Regions from separate parts of the Streptomyces glaucus genome, predicted to be linked through region 3. Evidence: riboswitches for the same ligand, from Rfam matches in the RefSeq annotation. Region 3 holds a riboswitch; each other region holds the start of a gene.
The links. Region 3 has a riboswitch for cyclic di-AMP ahead of ABD363_RS12050 (M23 family metallopeptidase). Riboswitches for the same ligand answer to the same signal wherever they lie in the genome.
Positions count from the first base shown of each region.

Region 1 (5,455 bases), on a different contig from region 3:
CGCTGGGCCGCGGAGTCCCGGCTCGCCCGCTTCCCGCTCGCCCACGGCGAGCAGGTCATCGGCAGCCGCCGCGGCCACACCGGGCACCAGCACCTGCCGTGGGTCGCGCTCGACACCGACGCCACCGAGGAGCGCGGCGAGGTCTACGGCTGCGCGCTCGGCTGGTCGGGCTCCTGGCGGATCTGTGTCGCCCGGCTCCCGGACGCGCGGGTGCAGATCACCGGCGGCGCCGGCCACGACGACTCCGGCCTGCTGCGGCTGGCCGCCGGGGAGACCTTCACCACACCCGTCTTCGCCGGCCTGTGGAGCGACGGCGGCTTCGGCGGCGCGAGCCGCGCCTGGCACGCCTACCAGCGCGCGTACGTCGTCCCGGACGCGGACCGGGACCGGCCGGTGCTGTACAACTCCTGGGAGGCCACCGGGTTCGACATCTCCGAGGAGCAGCAGCGGGCGCTCGCGCGGCGGGCCGCGGAGCTGGGCGTCGAACTGTTCGTGGTCGACGACGGCTGGTTCGGCGCGCGCACCGGAGACCGGGCCGGCCTCGGCGACTGGACGCCCAACCCCGACCGCTTCCCCCGCGGCCTGGCCCCGCTCGCCGCGTACGTGCACGGCCTCGGCATGCGGTTCGGCATCTGGGTCGAGCCCGAGATGGTCAACCCGGACAGCGACCTGTACCGCGCCCACCCGGACTGGGTGCAGCACCAGAAGGGACGCAGGCGGACGGAGTTCCGCCATCAGCTCGTCCTCAACCTCGCCCGCGAGGACGTCCGGGAGTACCTGTGGGAGCAGCTCGACGGGCTCCTCTCCAGCGCCCCGATCGACTACGTCAAGTGGGACTTCAACCGCTGCTTCACCGACGCGGGCTGGCCCGGCGACCCGTATCCGCAGCGGCTGTGGGTCGACCATGTGCGCGCCCTGTACGCGCTGCTGGACCGGTTGCGGGCGGCCCACCCGGGGGTCGCCTTCGAGTCCTGCTCGGGCGGCGGCGGCCGGATCGACCTCGGCGTGCTCGCCCGCACCGACCAGGTGTGGACCTCGGACAACACCGACCCGCTCGACCGGCTCGCCATCCAGGAGGGCTTCAGCCAGATCCACCCGGCCCGCGTGATGGCCGCCTGGGTCACCGACAGCCCGAACGCCATGCTCAACGGCCGGAAGAGCTCCCTGCGGTTCCGGTTCGTGAGCGCCATGGCCGGGGTGCTCGGCATCGGCGGCGACCTCACGAAGTGGACCGGGGAGGAGCTCGCCGAGGCCCGGGAGTGGGTGAGCCGTTACAAGGAGATCCGGCCCCTGGTGCAGCGCGGGGAGCTCCACCGGCTCAGGCCGCCCCGGGGCGGCCTGAGCGCCGTGCAGTACGTGCTCGGCGACGAGACCGCCGTCCTCGCCTGGCTCCAGGCGCAGCACCACGGCGAGCCCGTCCCGGCGCTCCGGCTGCGTGGTCTCGACCCGGCAGCATCGTATGAATGCCGCGAAACGGGCGAAGTGCACCGGGGGGCGGTGCTGTTGCACCACGGGCTGCGGACCGGGTTGCGAGGCGACCTCGATGCGACGGTCATCCACTTGCGTCGCCTCTGACCCTTCTGTCCGTATTGGCGGCTTTTGCTGTAACTCCCTGCGCGCTGAGGGGAGCTGGAGCGGCGTCACGTGAGGAGCGTCATACCCGTGACCGTCCGTTGCCCGTCATGCTCACGTAATTCGCGTGACCCACAAGGGATTTCCGGAAAGGAAACAGGGCCGAAATCGACGGAGGGTGACCGGGGATTCCAGTAGTGGATCAAGTCGATCCGCAATTCCGCACAACCTTCGCTTGTCCCTGTGCGTCCTGGTCGCTTACGTTCGCCACCGATCCGGACGGACGCCGAATCCTGCCGCCGACCGGAGCCCGCACACCCACCCACCCGTGTACGGCAGGAGCGGGGGACCCACAGGTACGACTGCCTGTTCCGGTTCCCGGACCAGGCTTGGGGTAAAGCCGCGCCCCTCGGCGCGACCGGACATCTCCAGTCCGCACCCGACAGCTCACCTCGCAGGCGCCGGAGAGGAATGCGCCATGCCCGCGAAGGGTAAGCACCGCCGCAGCAAGACCCAGCGTTTCACCCGTTCCATCGCCGCCGCCGGAACCGGCGGCGCCGCGCTCGCCCTCCCGCTCCTGGGAGCCACGGGTGCCCACGCCGCGCCCGCCCAGTCCGTCCCGGAAAAGGCCGTCCAGTCCCTGCCGGCCGCCGAGAGGACGACCGCGGACGAGAACACGGGCACGCGGACCTACACCGTGAAGGCCGGCGACTACCTCTCGAAGATCGCCGACGAGGAGAACGTCAGCGGCGGCTGGAAGAAGCTGTACGCGGACAACCGCGAGGCCGTCGGTGACGACCCGTCGCTGATCCACCCCGGCCTGAAGCTCGCGCTCGGCAAGAAGGCCGCGACGAGCACCGCCGAGTCCTCCTCCCCGTCGGAGTCCCCCGAGTCCTCCGCGGCGCAGCCGTCGGCGGAGCCCGCGCAGCCCTCCGAGTCCACGCAGTCCGCCCCGTCGAAGCCCTCGTCGGCCGCGTCCCCCGAGCAGGACGCGGCCGCCGGGCAGTCCGCCGGCACCACGAACGCCTCCAGCGGCTACACCCTCCCGGTGAGCGGCGCCGGCGTCGGCACCGCCTACCGCGTGGCCGGCAGCATGTGGTCCAGCGGCTACCACACCGGTGTCGACTTCGTCGTCCCGACCGGCACCTCCCTCAAGGCGGTGGCCGCGGGCACGGTCGTCTCCGCGGGCTGGGGCGGCGCGTACGGCAACCAGGTCGTCATCAAGCTCGACGACGGCCACTACGCCCAGTACGCCCACCTGTCCTCGCTGTCGGTCTCGACCGGTCAGACCGTGACCGCCGGTCAGCAGGTCGGCCTGTCCGGCGCGACCGGCAACGTGACCGGGCCGCACCTGCACTTCGAGATCCGCACCACGCCGAACTACGGCTCGGACGTGGACCCGGTGGCCTACCTCCGCTCGCACGGCGTCTCCATCTGACACCGGCCGGCACCGCCCGCCCGACGAGCCGCCGAAGGCCGGACCCCGATCCCCGGGTCCGGCCTTCGGTCTTCGGTCCCCGGATCCGGCCGCCGTGCTCCGCGAGCAACGGGTCCGGGGCGCCAACACCCCTGGACAAAGCCCTATTCCGGAATTGGCCAACACTTTAGGAGTGGCTTATCTCACCGCCCGTCAACCCCTCCTTACGGTCGCGTAGGTCACATTCCACGGTGAATCATGGTCATGTGGCAGACGATTCGAAGAGTGACAGCAGATCAGTGATCGGGTCGTACGTTGCGGTGGGGGACAGCTTCACCGAGGGCGTCGGCGACCCCGGCCCCGACGGGGCGTTCGTCGGCTGGGCCGACCGGCTCGCCGTGCTGCTCGCGGACCTCAGGCCGGAAGGCGACTTCACCTACACCAACCTCGCCGTACGCGGCAAGCTGCTCGACCAGATCGTGGCGGACCAGGTGCCGCGGGCCGTCGAACTGGCGCCGGACCTGGTCTCGTTCTGCGCGGGGGGCAACGACATCATCCGGCCCGGCACCGACCCGGACGACGTGGCCGAGCGCTTCGAACGGGCGGTCGCCGCGCTCACCGAGGCGGCCGGCACCGTCATGGTGACGACCGGCTTCGACACCCGCGGGGTGCCCGTGCTCAAGCATCTGCGCGGCAAGATCGCCACGTACAACGGGCACGTGCGGGCCATCGCCGACCGGTACGGCTGTCCGGTGCTCGACCTGTGGTCGCTCCGGAGCGTCCAGGACCGCAGGGCCTGGGACGCCGACCGGCTGCACCTGTCGCCCGAGGGGCACACGCGCGTGGCGCTGCGCGCCGGGCAGGTCCTCGGCCTGGAGGTGCCGGCCGACCCGGAGCAGCCCTGGCCGCCGCTGCCGCCGCGCGGCACCCTGGAGATCCGCCGGGACGACGTGCAGTGGGCGCGCGACTACCTGGTGCCGTGGATCGGGCGCAGGCTGCGCGGGGAGTCGTCCGGGGACCGGGTGACGGCGAAGGGGCGGCTGGCGCTGGAGGACATCAGGATGCGGATCGCTTCGGTGGCCTGAGCCGGGGCTGAGCAGGAGCGGGGGCAGCCCGGATCTCCCGGGTCCGTGACCGCCCGCAGAACCCCGGCCCCGGTTCCCGGACGGCGCCCGCCCCTTCCGCACCCGGCACCAGGCCCGGGTGCGGCGTCGGCCCCCGGCGGGCCCGCCGGGGAAGCGACCGGCCGCGGCACCGCACCTCCGGGCGGGACCGAACCGGTCCCGCCTCGCCACGGGGACCGCTCGAGCCACAAAGCGCGCGGGTGGTGGCCCAGCGCCCGCCGGGGCCGGGGACCTCGCCGCAGGTGCGCCCGGAGGACCACGCCACCAGGCGGAGGAAGAGGGGCCGGGGCGGGGCGGGCGGGGGCACGGGCCGTGGGACCACTCCCCGGATGCCGCCACGGCGCCGCGCACGGGCGCCCTCACGGATACGGCGCGCGGGCGGCCCGGACGCGGCAGCGGCGGGAACGGCGAAGCGGGCCGGCGGATCGAAGGGGGCGGCCATAATGGAGAGCCTGATCGACTCCACCTGGAGGTACCGTGGCCGGTTTCCGTTCCCTGAACTCGGGGGTCAGCGCGCTGCGGCCCGCGGCCTTCGGCGTGGACCCGAGCGGGGAGCGCATGGCGCGCATCCGCAGATCGCCCCACTTCGCGAACGGGGTGTTCCAGAACCCCGGCGGCCCCGCCCGGACCCGGCCCTCCGGCTCGGGGAAGGACCTCGCGAAGGTCTACCTCGACCGGGAGGCGCGCGCCCGCCGCGCCCCGCGGGGCGCCGTCCCGGTGCACGCCACCACGCTCGCCGACATATCCCGGCCCCCCGCCACCGGGCTGCGCCTGACCTGGATGGGCCACTCCAGCGTGCTGGCGGAGATCGACGGGCAGCGGGTGCTGTTCGACCCCGTGTGGGGCGAGCGCTGTTCGCCGTTCGCCTTCGCCGGACCGCGCCGGCTGCACCCGGTTCCGGTGCCGCTCGCCGCGCTCGGCCCGGTCGACGTCGTCGTCGTCTCGCACGACCACTACGACCACTTGGACATGCCCACGATCAAGGCGCTGGCCGGCACGGACACCCTGTTCGCCGTGCCGCTCGGGGTCGGCGCCCACCTCGAGCACTGGGGTGTCTCCGCCGGCCGGCTGCGCGAGCTGGACTGGCACGAGACGACGGAGGTCGGCGGCCTCACCCTGACCGCCACCCCGGCCCGCCACTTCTGCGGCCGCGGCCTGCGCAACACCCAGCACACGCTGTGGGCCTCCTGGGTCGTCGCCGGTGAGGAGCACCGGGTCTACCACAGCGGCGACACCGGGTACTTCGAGGGCTTCAAGGACATCGGCGCCGGGCACGGCCCGTTCGACGCCACGATGATCCAGATCGGCGCGTACAGCGAGTTCTGGCCCAAGGACCACACGG
Region 1 covers NZ_BAAATK010000003.1:5,716-11,170, reverse strand. Annotated here, with positions in the region: gene ABD363_RS02940 (alpha-galactosidase) at 1-1,575, shown strand, start outside; cyclic di-AMP (ydaO/yuaA leader) riboswitch at 1,886-2,046, shown strand; gene ABD363_RS02935 (M23 family metallopeptidase) at 2,051-3,010, shown strand; gene ABD363_RS02930 (SGNH/GDSL hydrolase family protein) at 3,289-4,074, shown strand; gene ABD363_RS02925 (MBL fold metallo-hydrolase) at 4,591-5,455, shown strand, end outside.
Region 1: another riboswitch for cyclic di-AMP. It lies ahead of ABD363_RS02935 (M23 family metallopeptidase); the one in region 3 lies ahead of ABD363_RS12050 (M23 family metallopeptidase).

Region 2 (5,455 bases), on a different contig from region 3:
TTCGCGGCCGAGCCGGTGCAGCGCCGCGCCCACCCCCGGGCGCGTCGCCATCCCCTCGTACACGGGCAGCTCGCCGGTCTTCAGCGCGTCCTTGTACTCGGCCGCGCCGCGCCCCAGATCGAGCGTGTCGATGCCCTCGGCGGCCGCGGCCTCGGCCATCCGCAGATGCAGCACCAGCCCGGGCGAGAACCTGGCGAACCGCGGGTCGTACGCCGGGAACCAGCAGGCCAGGACCGTCGCCGAGCGCAGCCCGAAGTGCGCGGCGACCGGTTGTCCGGCGGCGTACAGCACCGACAGCGTGCCCGTGCACTGCGGGGTCCGCGTCTCGGCGAGCCGCCCCACGAGCCGGGTGATCCACTCCCGCGCGAACCGGTCCCGGCGCCCGGTCCTGCGGTACTGCGCGGACTTCCACTCGACGAGCGCCCGCAGCGCGGCCGGGTCCCGCTCGTCGAACACGAACCGCACGTCGCCGACCTGGCGGCCGAGCCGGCGTTCCTTGGCGAGCGTGGTCTTCAGGAACTTCGGCGACCGGGTGCGCAGGGCGTTCTCGTAGGTCTCGTACCCCTTCCCCACGTCGATGACGTAGGTGGTGAACTCCTCGGCGGCGTACGGCACGAACAGCCGCTGCTCCGCCTCCAGGTTGTCGAAGGCGTAGCTGGACAGTCCGCAGGCCCGCAGCAGGGCGCGGCCGTCCAGGCCGAGGCCCGGGCGCAGCACCGCGCCCTGACAGTCCGACACCCCGAGTCCGACGGCCCGCCCCTGGCCCAGCGGCCCGCGCTCGTGGGGCAGGAAACCGGCCGCCTCGCCGCCCTCGTAGACCACCGCCACGCGCGCGTGCGGGCGGACCCGGCTCACGGCCTCGGTGAACTCCGGTTCCATGAACGGGTTGCGCGGCGCGCCCGACGCGGCGCGCAGCTCCCGCCAGCGCTCCTTCTCCCCCTCGCCGAGCTCCTCCGGCCCCAGCACGCGAATGCGTCCACTGCTCAACCTGACCCCCCGATCAAGTCCCCCCGGACACAAGGAAGGTACCCCCGGGGCCGCCCCGGCGGTAGGTACCGGGCCATGCTGCTGCCAACCGGTGCAGAGGCCCACAACCACCTGTAGGCGGTGAAGGGGGATGAAGGCGGTGACTTCCGGACACGTGTGCGCCGTGTTCCCCGGCGGTCTCCGACGCCCCGCGGGCGCCGGGGTCCGTGGGGCGGTCCGGCTCCGGACGCGTCGGCGGGGCGCCCGGTCCGTATTCTCTGATCATGGCCCCCTTCACCGCATTCTCACTCGTCGCCACCGACCTGGACGGAACGCTGCTGCGCGCCGACGACACGTTCTCCGACCGGTCGCGCGCCGCGCTCGCGCGGGTGGCGCGGGCCGGTGCGCAGCACCTCGTGGTGACGGGACGCCCGGCGCCGAGGGTGCGGCCGCTCCTGGACGACCTCGGCTGCGGGGGGCTCGCGGTGTGCGGGCAGGGCGCGCAGGTGTACGACGCCGGCGCGCACCGTCTGCTGTGGTCGGTCACCCTGGACCGGGAGCTGGCCGAGACCGCGCTCGGCAAGATCGAGGCCGAGGTGGGGCAGGTGTACGCCGCGGTCGACCAGGACGGTGTCGACGGGCTCACGCTGATCGAGCCCGGCTACCGGATGCCGCACCCGACCCTGCCCGCGGTGCGGGTCGAACGGCGCGACGACCTGTGGTGCGCGCCCATCAGCAAGGTGCTGCTGCGCCATGCCGAGCTGTCCGACGACGAACTGGCGGCGACGGCCCGCGCGGTGGTCGGCTCCCTCGCCACGGTCACCATGTCGGGGCCCGGGACCGTCGAGCTGCAGCCGCTCGGCGTCACCAAGGCGACCGGCCTGGCGCTGGCCGCCGAGCACCTGGGGCTCGGCCCGCGGCGGACGATCGCCTTCGGGGACATGCCCAACGACATCCCCATGTTCGGCTGGGCGGCCCACGGCGTCGCGATGGCCAACGCCCATCCCGCCCTCAAGGCGGTGGCCGACGAGATCACACGGTCGAACGAGGACGACGGCGTCGCCGTCGTCCTCGAGCGGCTGTTCGGCGCGGCCTAGAGGGAGGGCTCGGCGGGCCTAGTAGGCCCCGGCGACGTTGTCGATCGAGCCGTAGCGCTGGGCCGCGTAGTTGCAGGCGGCGGTGATGTTCGCGACCGGGTCGTACGGGTCCCACGACGTGCCGGCCACGTGGTACGCCTGGAAGGTCGGGTCGATGACCTGGAGCAGGCCCTTGGACGGGGTGCCCGCGGCGGCGTTGGAGTCCCACAGGTTGACGGCGTTCGGGTTGCCGGACGACTCGCGCATGATGTTGCGGTGGATGCCGTCGTACGTGCCGGGGATCCCGTTCTGCGCCATGATGTCGAGCGCCTCCCGGATCCAGCCGTCGAGGTTGTCCGGGTAGGCCGTGGCCGTGGTGGTGGCGGCGGTCGTCGTGGCGGCCGTGGTGGCCGCGGACGCGCTGGCCGCGCCGACGAGCGGAAGGGCGAGTACGGCGGCGCCCGTGCCGGCGAGGGCGAGCGTGCGGGCGAGGCGGGCGGTACGGCGGTGGCCGCGTGCAGGCATGGTCGGTTCCTCTCCTACGCCTGCGAGGTGAGCTGTCGGGTTCGGGCGGGAGGTGCCCGGTCGTGCCCCGTGGGCACGGCTTCACCCCGAGCCGCACCGGTGCGTCCGGTACGGCGGCTTACCTGGGTCCCCCGCTCCTGCCGTGCGAGTGAGTTCGTCGTGGGTGGCGCGGACGGCGGCAGGATTCGGCGTCCGCCCGACAGGCCGGGAACGTATGCGAGAGCACATGTCCGGAACAAGTGCGGGATTCGCGGAACGCTCCTGTTGACCTTGTTCTGGGGTGTTTTGGGTGCTTGATCCTTCGCGGGCGCCGAGGGGCAACTCGCTTGCGGGGCCGGGGAGGTGGGGAGGAGGCGGGGCGGGCGGCGCGGCGCGCCGGGGCGTGAGCCAACTCACGGAGACCGAAAAGACCGGCAAAACGGGCAATATGGCCAACTCGCCCGTAAGGGGCCGGTCGTGGGGCCGGGCGCGGAGACGCGGGGAGGGGACCGGGTGCGCCGCCGGCGGCGGCGGGCGCGTTCGCCGCGCGCGGAGTGAGGATGGTCACGCCATGTCGTTCCATGTCCGCTCATATGAACCGATCAAAAACATGACGGTCCTGGTCCCGTATCGCCCGGGCTGTAACCGTGGGCCCTATCGGTGATCGAAACGTGACCGGATACGCTGACTTGAGTGAGGGCAGCGACCTATCGACAAACCGTGTAATCGCCAGCAGACACCAGCAGACAGGAGACCCCTCGTGACCGTCGTCGGGCCGTTCGGGCTGAGCGTGCGGGACCAGGCTCTGGAAGCCGATGTCCAGGCCGGATTGGCGGCTGTCGAGGAAGGGTTGCTCGAGGCAACCAAGAGCGCGGTGCCCTTCATCACCGAGGCCGCCCAGCATCTGGTGCGGGCGGGCGGGAAGCGGTTCCGGCCGCTGCTGGTGATGCTCGCGGCGCAGTTCGGGGACCCGTACGCGCCCGGCGTCGTGCCGTCGGCCGTGGTCGTGGAGCTGACCCACCTCGCCACGCTGTACCACGACGACGTGATGGACGAGGCCGCGGTGCGGCGCGGGGTGCCCAGCGCGAACACCCGCTGGGGCAACTCGGTGGCGGTCCTCACCGGCGACTTCCTCTTCGCCCGGGCCTCGCACATCCTGGCCGACCTCGGCCCGGAGGCGGTGCGGGTGCAGGCGGAGGCGTTCGAGCGCCTGGTGACCGGGCAGATCCTGGAGACGGCGGGACCACGGGACGGACGGGACCCGGTCGAGCACTACCTGGACGTGCTGGGCGGCAAGACGGGATCGCTGGTGGCGGTCTCCTGCCGGTTCGGCGCGATGATGTCCGGCGCCGACGACACGGTCGTGGACGTGCTCACCCAGTACGGCGAGCGGCTCGGCGTCGCCTTCCAGCTCGCGGACGACGTACTGGACATCGCCTCCGACTCGCACGAGTCGGGCAAGACGCCGGGCACGGACCTGCGCGAGGGCATCCCCACCCTGCCGGTGCTGCGGCTGCGGGAGCGGGCGGCCCGGCTGGGGCGGGCCGAGGACGTCGCGCTGTGCGAGCTGCTCGACTCCGACCTGACCGACGACGCGCGGCACGCCGAGGCCCTGACGCTGCTGCGCGCCCACCCGGCGCTGGAGCAGGCGCGCCGGGACACCGTGCGCTACGCCGAGGAGGCGCGCGCGGCGCTGGCGCCGCTGCCGGAGTGCGACGCGAAGACGGCGCTGACCGAACTGTGCGACGCGGTGGTCCACCGGGCGGGCTGAACCGCCCCGCGGAACACCTCCCGGCACCCGCCCCCGCCCGGCGGCGTCCTCCCGCGCGACCCCTACGGGTCGGGGGAGGCGTGAGCCCTCCCGTGTCATACCGCAGGCGTACGGGGAGTTGACTCCCGGGTCTGACGATTCCGCGTGGCCGATTTGGTCGGATGGACACCACGGACATCACCACTCCTCACCGATTCGGGTGAGAATGGCGGCCACGGGTGGACGAACGGGAGTGGTCCGGCCGCCGCCGACGACGGAGGGCACACATGGCACCGTACGAATCCGACGACAGCACGACCGCCGGGGAGGCCGAGGACGGGCGTTCCGGCCGGCGCAGGGCCGCACGGTACGTGGTACCGGTCGCGGTGATGGGGGTGGCGGCCGCGACGATCGGGCTCGTCCCCGCGATCGCCGACTCCGGCGACCCCGACCTCCCGGAGATCACCGCCGAGCAGCTCGTCCAGAAGGTGGCCGAGTCGGAGGTGGAGCAGCTGTCCGGCACCGTGAAGATCACCACCGACCTGGGGCTGCCGGACCTCGGCGGACTGGGGAGCGGACTGCTCGCCGGCGCCCCGCGGGCGGACGGCGAGGGCTCCTCCGCCGACCCGTCGGCCAGGCTCACCGAGCTGGCCTCCGGCACGCACACGCTGCGGGTCGCCGTCGACGGCCCCGACCGGCAGAGGCTCTCCCTGCTGGAGAACGCCGCCGAGTACAGCCTGATCCACAACGGCGACGACGTCTGGGCCTACGACAGCGCCTCCCACGAGGTCTACCACGGCACCGTGCCCGACCGGGCGGGCGAGCAGCGGGAGAGGAGCGTTCCCGCCACGCCCCGGGACTTCGCCGAGAAGGCCCTGGCGGCGGTCGACGCCACCACGTCCGTGACCGTGGACGGCACCGTGCGGGTCGCCGGCCGGGACGCGTACAAGCTGCTCGTCGAGCCGAAGCGGCCCGGCTCCACGATCGGCGCGATCAGCGTGGCCGTGGACGCCGAGACCGGGACGCCGCTGAAGTTCACGCTGACCCCGGCCGACGGCGGCGCCGCCGTCGTGGACGCGGGCTTCACCCGGGTCGACTTCGCCGCACCCGCCGCGTCGGCCTTCGACTTCACCCCGCCCGAGGGCGCGAAGGTCACCGA
Region 2 covers NZ_BAAATK010000002.1:143,699-149,153, reverse strand. Annotated here, with positions in the region: gene ABD363_RS02185 (GNAT family N-acetyltransferase) at 1-966, opposite strand, end outside; gene ABD363_RS02180 (HAD family hydrolase) at 1,251-2,063, shown strand; gene ABD363_RS02175 (transglycosylase SLT domain-containing protein) at 2,082-2,567, opposite strand; cyclic di-AMP (ydaO/yuaA leader) riboswitch at 2,570-2,732, opposite strand; gene ABD363_RS02170 (polyprenyl synthetase family protein) at 3,307-4,317, shown strand; gene ABD363_RS02165 (LolA family protein) at 4,584-5,455, shown strand, end outside.
Region 2: another riboswitch for cyclic di-AMP. It lies ahead of ABD363_RS02175 (transglycosylase SLT domain-containing protein); the one in region 3 lies ahead of ABD363_RS12050 (M23 family metallopeptidase).

Region 3 (5,455 bases):
CTGGTCTCCGAGGGCCTGGAGGAGCTCCCCGAGACCGTCTGACGCCCCTGCGCGGCTTTCGCGAGGCCGGCCGCGCACGGCCGGATTTCCGGCCGGCGGCGGGGACGCCGTCGATTCCGGGACGCCGTCCCGCACCCCCGAAGGGCTCGTCCGAATTACCGGGCAAGCCCTTCGGGTTTTTCATTTCCGGGCAGCAGGAACAATCCCCCCGGGAATTTCCTGCTCTTTGTATACGGCCTCCTTGTTAATGCCGCAGGCTCGGCATGTTTACGGGAGGTTGCGAGTTCCTCACACGCTCCGGACGGTCCGCGCCCGGGGCGAACCGCAGCCGGTGCGCGGCGGCCGCGCGCTCGTTGTGCAGCGCCGTCAGCGCCCGCGCGCGTTCGCCGTCGCCGCGCGCCACGGCGTCCACGATCGCCCCGTGCTCCGCCCAGGTCTCCACGGGTCCGGCGGGCGCCTGCACGGTGTACATCCAGGCGATCTTATGGCGCAGCTGGGTCAGCGTCGCGGTCAGGGCGGGGCTGCCGGAGGCCTGGGCGAGCGTCTCGTGGAACCAGCCGCCCAGGGAGCGCAGGTCCTCGCCGCCGCCCCGGCGGGCGCGCTCCTGGCCGATCCTGACCAGGCCGCGCAACACCTTCAGATGGGCCTCGGTGCGCCGCTGGGCGGCCCGGAAGGCGCCGAGCGGCTCCAGGAGCCCGCGCATCTCCAGCAGGTCGGCGGCCTCCTGCTCGGTGGGTTCCGCGACGCACGCGCCCGCGTGCCGCCGGGTCACCACGAAGCCCTCGGCCTCCAGGGTGCGCAGGGCCTCGCGCACGGGGACGCGCGAGACGCCGTAGCGGCGCGCGAGGAGTTCCTCGGTGAGGCGGCTGCCGCGCTCGTGGACACCCGCGACGATGTCGTCCCGGATGGCCGTGCACACCGAGTGCGCCGGAATACGCATGACCGACCTCCGCCTTAATCCCCGTGAAACGCCGACGATGGACGCGTGTTCCGTGACTCTATTGCAATGAGCCGGAATTTCCGACGGCGGCCCGGAAATCATGGATATTTTTTGGACATCCGGCCGTGCGGAACGCCGAAAGCCCCGGCTCGGGGAGCCGGGGCCTCGGGAAACGCGACCGTCCGCCGTCGGACGTTCACGAGAGCGTGCGGCGCCGGGCCCCGCGGGCGGGGCGTGCGGGGCCGGACCCCGTGCGCGGGGCGTACGGCGTCAGAGGTCCACGCCGTGCGAGCGGAGGTAGGCGACCGGGTCGATGTCGGAGCCGTACCCGGCGGCCGTGCGGGCCTCGAAGTGCAGGTGCGGCCCGGTGACGTTGCCGGTCGCGCCGGACAGGCCGATCCGCTGGCCCGGGAGCACCGCCTGGCCCACCGAGACGCCGATGGACGACAGGTGGCCGTACTGGGTGTACGTGCCGTCGTGCATCCTGATCACGACCTGGTTGCCGTACGCGCCGCCCCAGCCGGCCTCGACGACGGTGCCGGCGCCGACCGCCTGGACGGGGGTGCCGCCGGCCGCGTGGAAGTCGACGCCGGTGTGGGTGCCGGAGGACCAGACGGCGCCGCCGGCCCGGTAGCCGGTGGAGACGTAGGAGCCGGCGATGGGCGGCACGTAGGTGTTCAGGCGCTTGCGCTCGGCCTCGCGGGCGGCGCGCTCCTTGGCCTCGCGCGCCTTCTTCGCCGCCTCGGCCGCCTCCTTGCGCGCGATCCGGGCGGCCCGCTGCTCGGCGGCGGCCTCCTCGGCGGCCTGCTTCTGGGCGGCGGCCTGGGCCTCGATCTGGTCGGCCAAGGACTCCCCGAGGGCGAGGACGGGGGTGAGGCCGGTCTGCTCGGCGGCGAGGGCGGGGGCCGCGGCGGCGCCGATGACACCGGTGGTGGTGAGGGCCGCGACGCCCGCCGCGCGGGCGGTGGTGCGGTGCGTCCGGCCGGAACGGCGGTGCTTCCCGGTGGCGCGGGTGAACGCCATGAAGTGTGCTGGTCCTTTCCTTCCCTCTCGCCTGCCGGGTTAGCTGACGGGTTCGGAGCAGGAAGGTCTCCTACGGGCCCCCTCGCGCTCGCGCGGGCGCCCGATTCACCCCGGGGGGACTGCTGGTCCCCTCCAGCCGCGGAGGCGGCGGGAGGAGGGTGGGTCCCCGGCTCCCCCGGCTCGCGCCGTACGGGGATTCGGCGATGGCTGCCCGCTGCCGCGGGTGCGGCGCACTGCCTGACGGACAGCCCGGAAGACGTTAAGCGCGCCGGTCCGCAAACCCCAAACACGACACGGGTTTTGTAGCGCATCCCACAGGCCGGACAGGCAACCTCCACCCCAATCCGGGCATAAGGGAGCCCTGGTGACGTATCCGTCGCCAGGGCTCCCGCGCGCGTGCCGCTACTCGGCGGACACCACGGTGACCTCACCGATGCCGAGGGCCTCCACCGGCTCCTTGATCTGCGCCGCGTCACCGACGAGGACGGTCACCAGGCGGTCCACCGGGAAGGCGTTCACGACCGCCGCGGTGGCCTCCACGGTGCCGGTCTCGGCGAGCCGGCGGTACAGCGTGGCCTGGTAGTCGTCGGGCAGGTGCTGCTCGACCTGGTCGGCCAGGGTGGCGGCGACGGCCGCCGCGGTCTCGTACTTCAGCGGCGCCACGCCCACCAGGTTCTGCACGGCGACGTCGCGCTCGGCGTCGGTGAGCCCCTCCTCGGCGAGCGTGCGCAGCACCGTCCACAGGTCCCGCAGGGCGGGGCCGGTGTTCGGGGTGTCCACGGAGCCGCTGATGGCGAGCATCGCGGCGCCGGTGCCCTCCGGGGAGGACCTGAGGACCTGCCCGAACGCCCGCACGCCGTAGGTGTAGCCCTTCTCCTCGCGCAGGACGCGGTCCAGGCGGGAGGTGAGGGTGCCGCCGAGGCAGTACGTGCCGAGCACCTGCGCGGGCCACACGCCGTCGTGCCGGTCCGGGCCGGTGCGGCCGATCAGCAGCTGCGTCTGGACGGCGCCGGGGCGGTCCACGACGACCACCCGGCCGGTGTCGTCGGCGATCACCGGGGGCACGGGCCGCGGCTCGGCCGGGGAGCCGGTCCACGCGCCGAGCGTGTCGCCGAGCAGCGCGTCGAGGTCGATGCCGGTGAGGTCGCCGACGACCACGGCGGTGGCCGTGGCGGGGCGGACGTGCTTCTCGTAGAAGGCGCGGACGGCCGCGGAGTCGATGTTCGCGACCGTCTCCTCGGTGCCCTGGCGCGGGCGCGACATGCGCGAACTCGCCGGGAACAGCTCCCTGGAGAGCTCCTTGGCGGCCCGGCGGGCGGGGTTGGCCAGCTCGTGCGGGATCTCGTCGAGCCGGTTGCGCACCAGCCGCTCCACCTCGCCGTCCGCGAACGCGGGCGACCTGAGGGCGTCGGCGATCAGCCCGAGCGCCTTGGCCAGGCGGGAGGCCGGCACCTCCAGGCTCAGGCGTACGCCGGGGTGGTCGGCGTGCGTGTCGAGGGTGGCGCCGCAGCGCTCCAGCTCGGCGGCGAACTCCTCGGCGGAGTGCTTGTCGGTGCCCTCGGCGAAGGCCCGCGCCATGATCGTGGCGACGCCGTCGAGGCCGGCCGGCTCGGCGTCCAGGGGGGCGTCGAGGAGGACCTCGACGGCGACGACCTGCTGGCCGGGGCGGTGGCAGCGCAGGACCGTCAGGCCGTTGCCGAGCGTCCCGCGCGTGGGGGCCGGGAACGCCCAGGGCCTGGGCTCGCCTCCCTCGGGCCGGGGGTGGAACTCCATCGTGGCGAGCTCGGTCACTTCGCCGTCTCCTCGTTGTCGTCGGTGGCCGCGGCGTCCGCTTCCCCGGCCTCGGTGGCGACCGGCTCGTAGACGAGCACCGCGCGGTTGTCGGGGCGCAGGCGGGCCTTGGCCACCTCCTGCACCTCCTCCGCCGTCACCTCCAGCACGCGCTGGACGGCGGTCAGGGCGAGCTGGGGGTCGCCGAAGAGGACCGCGTACCGGCACAGCTCGTCGGCGCGGCCCGCGACCGTGCCGAGCCGGTCCAGCCACTCGCGCTCCAGCTGGGCCTGGGCGCGCTCCATCTCCTCGGCCGTGGGGCCCTCCTCGGCGAACCGGGCGAGCTCCTCGTCGACGGCGGCCTCGATGACGGGCACCTCGACGTCACCGGACGTCTTCACGTCCAGCCAGCCCATCGAGGGCGCACCGGCCAGCCGCAGCAGGCCGAACCCGGCCGCCACCGCCGTGCGGTCGCGCCGGACGAGCCGGTTGTACAGGCGGGAGGACTCGCCGCCGCCCAGGACGGTGAGCGCCAGGTCGGCCGCGTCGCACGCGCGCGTGCCGTCGTGCGGCAGGCGGTAGGCCGCCATCAGGGCGCGCGCCGGGACCTCCTCCTCGACGACCTCGCGCAGCTGCCGGCCGATGATGTCGGGCAGCGAGCCGTCCCGGGGCTCCGGCTTGCCGTCGTGGGCCGGGATGGAGCCGAAGTACTTCTCGACCCAGGCGAGCGTCTGCTCGGGGTCGATGTCGCCGACGACCGACAGCACCGCGTTGTTCGGCGCGTAGTACGTGCGGAAGAACCGGCGGGCGTCCTCCAGGGTCGCCGCGTCCAGGTCGGCCATCGAGCCGATCGGGGTGTGGTGGTAGGGGTGGCCCTCCGGGTAGGCCAGGGCGGTCAGCCGCTCGAAGGCCGTGCCGTAGGGGACGTTGTCGTAGCGCTGGCGGCGCTCGTTCTTGACGACGTCCCGCTGGTTCTCCATGGACTCCTCGTCCAGCGCGGCCAGCAGCGAGCCCATGCGGTCGGCCTCCAGCCAGAGGGCGAGCTCCAGCTGGTGGGCGGGCATGGTCTCGAAGTAGTTGGTCCGCTCGAAGCTGGTGGTGCCGTTCAGCGAACCGCCCGCGCCCTGGACGAGTTCGAAGTGGCCGTTGCCCTTGACCTGGGCGGACCCCTGGAACATGAGGTGCTCGAAAAGGTGAGCCAGGCCGGTGCGTCCCTCGACCTCGTGGCGCGAGCCCACGTCGTACCAGAGGCACACCGCCGCGACCGGGGTCAGGTGGTCCTCGGAGAGCACCACGCGCAGGCCGTTGGCCAGGCGGTGCTCGGTCGCTGTCAGGCCCCCGGAGCCTGCCTGGGCTGTGGCCGTGTGACCCATGGGCATGTACGTCCCTTCGATCGCGATGCGGTGGCTGAGACCGCGCCTTTCCTGCCGTCCTGCCACTGTATGCAAGCGTGCGGGCCGCCGGTGAAGTTCCCGGCCGCCGTACGCCGAGAGCGAGAACGGGGCGATCCGGCGCGAGGGCGTAGCCTGCGGGCAGCGCCGGGCCGGGCGCCCACCCCGGGTCCTGGTCCCGCGCTGTCAGTGCCGCGGTCCACAATGGTCCGCGTCAGACACCGTTCACGCTTCAGCAAGGAGCCGGCAGCGATGGCCCGCCGTAGCACGAAGACCCCACCGCCCGACGACTCGTACGAGGAGAAGATCCTCGACATCGACGTCGTCGACG
Region 3 covers NZ_BAAATK010000012.1:45,744-51,198, reverse strand. Annotated here, with positions in the region: gene ABD363_RS12040 (HPr family phosphocarrier protein) at 1-42, shown strand, start outside; gene ABD363_RS12045 (GntR family transcriptional regulator) at 245-940, opposite strand; gene ABD363_RS12050 (M23 family metallopeptidase) at 1,211-1,963, opposite strand; cyclic di-AMP (ydaO/yuaA leader) riboswitch at 1,977-2,176, opposite strand; gene ABD363_RS12055 (M16 family metallopeptidase) at 2,366-3,754, opposite strand; gene ABD363_RS12060 (M16 family metallopeptidase) at 3,751-5,112, opposite strand; gene ABD363_RS12065 (DNA gyrase/topoisomerase IV subunit A) at 5,377-5,455, shown strand, end outside.

Region 4 (5,455 bases), on a different contig from region 3:
GACCAGGACGACTTCCGTGACTGGGCGGGGATGATGATCCGCCACCAGGGCGGCCCCCGGGGCGGCGTCGCCCGGTCGGTGAAGAAGATGCGCGGCTACCTCGCCGACCTCATCCATCGCAAACGCGAAGCCCTGCCGCCCGAGCCGGGTCCGGGGGAGGACCTCATCTCCGGCCTCATCCGCGCCTCCGACCACGGCGAGCACCTCACCGAGAACGAGGCCGCGGCGATGGCGTTCATCCTGCTGTTCGCCGGCTTCGAGACCACCGTGAACCTGATCGGCAACGGCACCTACGCCCTGCTCACCCACCCCGACCAGCGGGAGCTGCTGCAGAAGTCCCTCGCCGCGGGCGAATCCGGCCTGCTCGCCACCGGCGTCGAGGAACTCCTGCGCTACGACGGGCCCGTCGAACTCGCCACCTGGCGGTTCGCCACGCGGCCGCTCACCCTCGGCGGACAGGACATCGCCCCCGGCGACCCCGTCCTCGTCGTCCTCGCCGCCGCCGACCGGGACCCGGAGCGGTTCGCCGACCCCGACGTGCTCGACCTCGGCCGCCGGGACAACCAGCACCTCGGATACGGCCACGGCATCCACTACTGCCTCGGCGCCCCGCTCGCCCGCCTGGAGGGCCGGACCGCGCTCGCCACGCTCCTCACCCGCCTGCCCGACCTGCGGCTCGCGGTGGACCCGGCCGAACTGCGCTGGCGCGGCGGGCTCATCATGCGGGGCCTGCGCACGCTGCCGGTCGCCTTCACCCCCGTACGGCACGCCGTGCCGGCCACGGAACCGGACGCGCCCGGCGGGCCGTGACCGACACGGAGCCGGACGCGCCCGGCGGCCGTGACCGACACGGAGCGAAGGGCTGACAGCCGCCGCGTGCCGCCGCAAACGTGACACGCCCTCAAGGCTGTGATCTTCACGTGATCTGTGCGGCATGAACTTGTGACAAGCGATCTCCTGCGGATACGTTCACCCATCAGCGCGGCGCCGAGTGCGCTCCGCCGCGCCGTCCGTGCTGTCTCGGGAAAGGTCCCCGTATGCTCTCCGGGAACGGTCGTCACCGCCGCCCCCGCCAGGCTCCGGCCCTCGTCGTCGCCGCCGGAGTGACCGGCTCCGCCATCGCGATCCCGCTCCTCGGGGCCTCCGGCGCCAGCGCGGCCGACGGCGCGGCCTGGGACCGGGTCGCCGAGTGCGAGACCGGCGGCGCCTGGAGCGAGAACTCCGGCAACGGCTACTACGGCGGCCTGCAGTTGTCCCAGGAGGACTGGGAGAAGTACGGCGGTCTGGCGTACGCGGCCAGCGCCGACCAGGCCAGCCGGTCCCAGCAGATATCCGTCGCCGAGAAGATGCTCGCCGACCAGGGCATCGCCGCGTGGCCGACGTGCGGCCTGCTCGCCGGGCTCGTGGACGACCCGGCGTCCACCGGCGCCGGCGCGTCGGAGGGGAAGCCGGCCGGCGAGGACACCGGCGGTTCCGCGGACTCCCGGAACACGGCAGAGCCGACGAGCCCGGCGGAATCGGGAAGTCCGGCCGGTTCGGGGGGATCGGCCGGCTCGGAAGACGCCGAAGGGGCGAAGGACTCCTCGGAGCGGCCCGGTTCGGGTGACTCGTCCGACTCGCCCGAAACATCCCATGAGGCGTCTCCCGAAACGTCTCCCGGTCCTTCCTCTCCCTCCTCGCCTTCGGCCCCGGCGTCCCCGTCCACCGCGCCCGACGATGCGTCAAACGCGAAGGACGAATCCGCCGAGTCCGACACGTCCGCCGATGTCCGGGAAAGTGGCGGTTCGCCCAGCGTCGCCCCCAGGAGTGACGAAGCGGACAACTCTGGACAGAGCGTGGGGACTTCCTATCTGGTCGACACCGGATCCGCCGGCATCGGCCGCCACCGCGGCCCCAGCGCCGACGAAGAGGCGGTCGAGGACCGCAGGAGCGCCTCCTCCGGCCGGCACGCCTCCCGCGGCGACGACGCCACGCGCGAGGACGTCGACGGCTCGTACACCGTCCGTTCCGGCGACACTCTCTGGACCATCGCCGACTCCCTTGACCTCCAAGGCGGATGGCGCACCCTGTACGACGGCAACAGGGACGTCGTCGGCGCCGACCCGAACACCATCGTCCCCGGTCAGACGCTCGAGGTCGGGGCCGAACCGAGCGGAGAACGACGGTAGTTGGCGTCGGGTTTCCCGCTGAATGTCGCATATAAGCGCAGTGAGAGATAGATCTCAGAAGCCCTGATCGTCTTTGAAATTCCGCGGCGTGCCTGCCTACGGTCGTGACCGCTCGCCACCGCGGGCCCCGGCTGCCGCAACGCCGAATCCTGCCAGCGGCCGCCCGGGAACAGTCGTCGCGTCAAGCGCCGTGGGCAGGAGCGGGGGAACCAAGGTAGGCGCCGGAACCGGCAGTTGAGGCCGGAACCGGCTAGGGGTGAAGCCGTGTCCCGCGAGGGACGCGGCCGGGCAACTCGACCGGCCCGAACCCGACAGCTCACCTCGCAGGCGTCGGTGAGGGGATCCAACCATGCTGTTTTCCGGCAAGGGCAAGCACCGTCGTCCGAACAAGGCCACCCGTGCCATCGCCATCGCCGGTGTGACCGGCGCCGCCGTCGCCGCCCCGCTGATGGCGTCCGGCACGGCCTCCGCGGCCACCGCCTCCGAGTGGGACGCCGTCGCCCAGTGCGAGTCCGGCGGCAACTGGTCCATCAACACCGGCAACGGCTACTACGGCGGTCTGCAGTTCTCCGCCTCCACCTGGGCCGCGTACGGCGGCACGGCGTACGCCGCCACCGCCGACCAGGCCACCAAGGCGCAGCAGATCGAGATCGCCGAGAAGGTCCTCGCGGGCCAGGGCAAGGGCGCCTGGCCGGTCTGCGGCAAGAACCTGTCGGGCGCCGCGTACAGCGGCGGTTCCGCGTCGAGCGGTTCGTCGAACGGCTCCTCCTCGAACGGCTCGTCCGGCGGGGCCTCCAACGGCTCGTCCGGCGGGGCCTCGAACGACTGGTCCGGCGGGGCCTCGGGCGGCTCCTCGCAGAACACCGGGACCACCACCCGCTCCACCGAGCAGCCGGCCTCCCGCTCCGCCGAGCGTCCGGCCGCCCAGAAGACCGTCACCACCCCGACCGGCGAGAAGGTCAAGAAGGGCGACGGCGAGTACAAGGTCGTCGAGGGCGACACCCTCAGCTCGATCGCCGCGGAGCACGACGTCCGGGGCGGCTGGGCGAAGCTGTTCGAGCTGAACAAGGACATCGTCGAGGACGCCGACCTCATCTACCCGGGCCAGCAGCTGCACCTGAAGTAAGAGGCGGCTCCCGGGCCGGCCACAGCGCCCTCACATCCGGGTCCTCCGTCATGGAAGCCCCGTGAGGGCCGTCCCCCCGTCCCCACGGGCTCCCCGCCCCGGTGCGTGTTCCCCCGTACGCACCGGGGCGGGGCTTTTGCGTGGCTGGGGGCGTACGGGCGCGGGAGGGGGCGCGGCCGCCCGTTGACCTCTTTGTTCCGCCGGGAAACAATTTACTCCCGGTTCCCCCGTGCAAGGGGTGACCGGCTGGCCGATCGCCCCGAGCCGGTTAGGCTCGTCTCGCAGAGCCACCACGGTTCACTCGCGGAGCCGTCACGGTCCTGCCAACCCGCGTCACATTCAAGAAGGAGATGCTCGTGCCGTCCATCGACGTCGTCGTAGCCCGGGAAATCCTGGACTCCCGAGGCAACCCCACGGTCGAGGTCGAGGTCGGCCTCGACGACGGCAGCACGGGCCGTGCCGCCGTCCCGTCCGGCGCCTCCACGGGCGCCTTCGAGGCCATCGAGCTCCGCGACGGCGACTCGAGCCGCTACCAGGGCAAGGGCGTCGAGAAGGCCGTCCTGGCCGTCATCGAGCAGATCGGCCCGGAGCTGGTCGGCTACGACGCCACCGAGCAGCGCCTGATCGACCAGGCCATGTTCGACCTGGACGCCACCGACAACAAGGGCTCCCTCGGCGCCAACGCCATCCTCGGCGTCTCCCTGGCCGTCGCCCACGCCGCCTCCGAGGCCAGCGACCTGCCGCTGTTCCGCTACCTGGGCGGCCCGAACGCGCACCTGCTGCCGGTGCCGATGATGAACATCCTGAACGGCGGCGCGCACGCCGACTCCAACGTGGACATCCAGGAGTTCATGATCGCCCCGATCGGCGCGGAGTCCTTCTCCGAGGCCCTGCGCTGGGGCGCCGAGGTCTACCACACCCTGAAGAAGGTCCTGAAGTCCAAGGGCCTGTCCACCGGCCTCGGCGACGAGGGCGGCTTCGCCCCGAACCTCGGCTCCAACCGCGAGGCCCTCGACCTCATCCTGGAGGCCATCAGGGAGGCCGGCTACCAGCCCGGCGAGCAGATCGCCCTGGCCCTGGACGTCGCCGCCACCGAGTTCCACAAGGACGGCCGCTACGTCTTCGAGGGCAAGGAGCGCACCGCCGAGGAGATGACCGCGTACTACGCGGAGCTGGTCGACGCCTACCCGCTGGTCTCCATCGAGGACCCGCTGAGCGAGGAGGACTGGGACGGCTGGAAGGACATCACCGCCAAGCTCGGTGACAAGGTCCAGCTCGTCGGCGACGACCTGTTCGTCACCAACCCCGAGCGCCTCCAGCGCGGCATCGACGAGGGCATCGGCAACGCCCTGCTGGTCAAGGTCAACCAGATCGGCTCGCTGACCGAGACCCTGGACGCCGTCGAGCTGGCCCAGCGCAACGGCTACAAGTGCATGATGTCCCACCGCTCCGGCGAGACCGAGGACGTCACCATCGCCGACCTGGCCGTCGCCACCAACTGCGGCCAGATCAAGACCGGCGCCCCGGCCCGCTCCGAGCGCGTCGCCAAGTACAACCAGCTGCTGCGCATCGAGGAGATCCTCGACGACGCCGCGGTGTACGCCGGCCGCAGCGCCTTCCCGCGGTTCCGCTCCGCGAACCGGTGAGCCCGGCAAGGGCCGAGCGCCGCTCCTGAAGGAGACGCCGTACGTACGTCCCCGCACCCGGTCCCGTACCGTGTGCGGGGACGTACGCGCGTGGAAGGGGAGGCGAGAGCCGAGATGCCCGTGAAGAACCGGGACCGTTTCTCCACCGCGACCAGACTGCGGCTGCTCGGCGAGCAGACGGCGGCCCGGGTCTACCGCTCCCAGACCCGGCGTCAGGCCCGCCGCCCCCGGCTCACCGGCCGGGCCGCGCTGCTCGCCATGGTGGTCTGCTCCCTGATCGTGGCCCTCGCCTACCCGATGCGGCAGTACGTCTCCCAGCGCGCCGAGATCGCCGACCTGGAGCGGCAGAAGCAGCAGGCCAGTGAGCGGGTCGAACGGCTGCGCGACCTCAAGGCGCGCTGGCAGGACGACGCGTACGCCGAGCAGCAGATCCGGCGACGGCTGCACTACGTGATGCCCGGGGAGACGGGGTACGTCATGATCGACCCGGACCCGGCCCGGCAGTCCCGAGCCGA
Region 4 covers NZ_BAAATK010000026.1:28,514-33,968, reverse strand. Annotated here, with positions in the region: gene ABD363_RS19805 (cytochrome P450 family protein) at 1-810, shown strand, start outside; gene ABD363_RS19800 (transglycosylase family protein) at 1,038-2,168, shown strand; cyclic di-AMP (ydaO/yuaA leader) riboswitch at 2,345-2,513, shown strand; gene ABD363_RS19795 (transglycosylase family protein) at 2,518-3,294, shown strand; gene eno (phosphopyruvate hydratase) at 3,651-4,940, shown strand; gene ABD363_RS19785 (FtsB family cell division protein) at 5,055-5,455, shown strand, end outside.
Region 4: another riboswitch for cyclic di-AMP. It lies ahead of ABD363_RS19795 (transglycosylase family protein); the one in region 3 lies ahead of ABD363_RS12050 (M23 family metallopeptidase).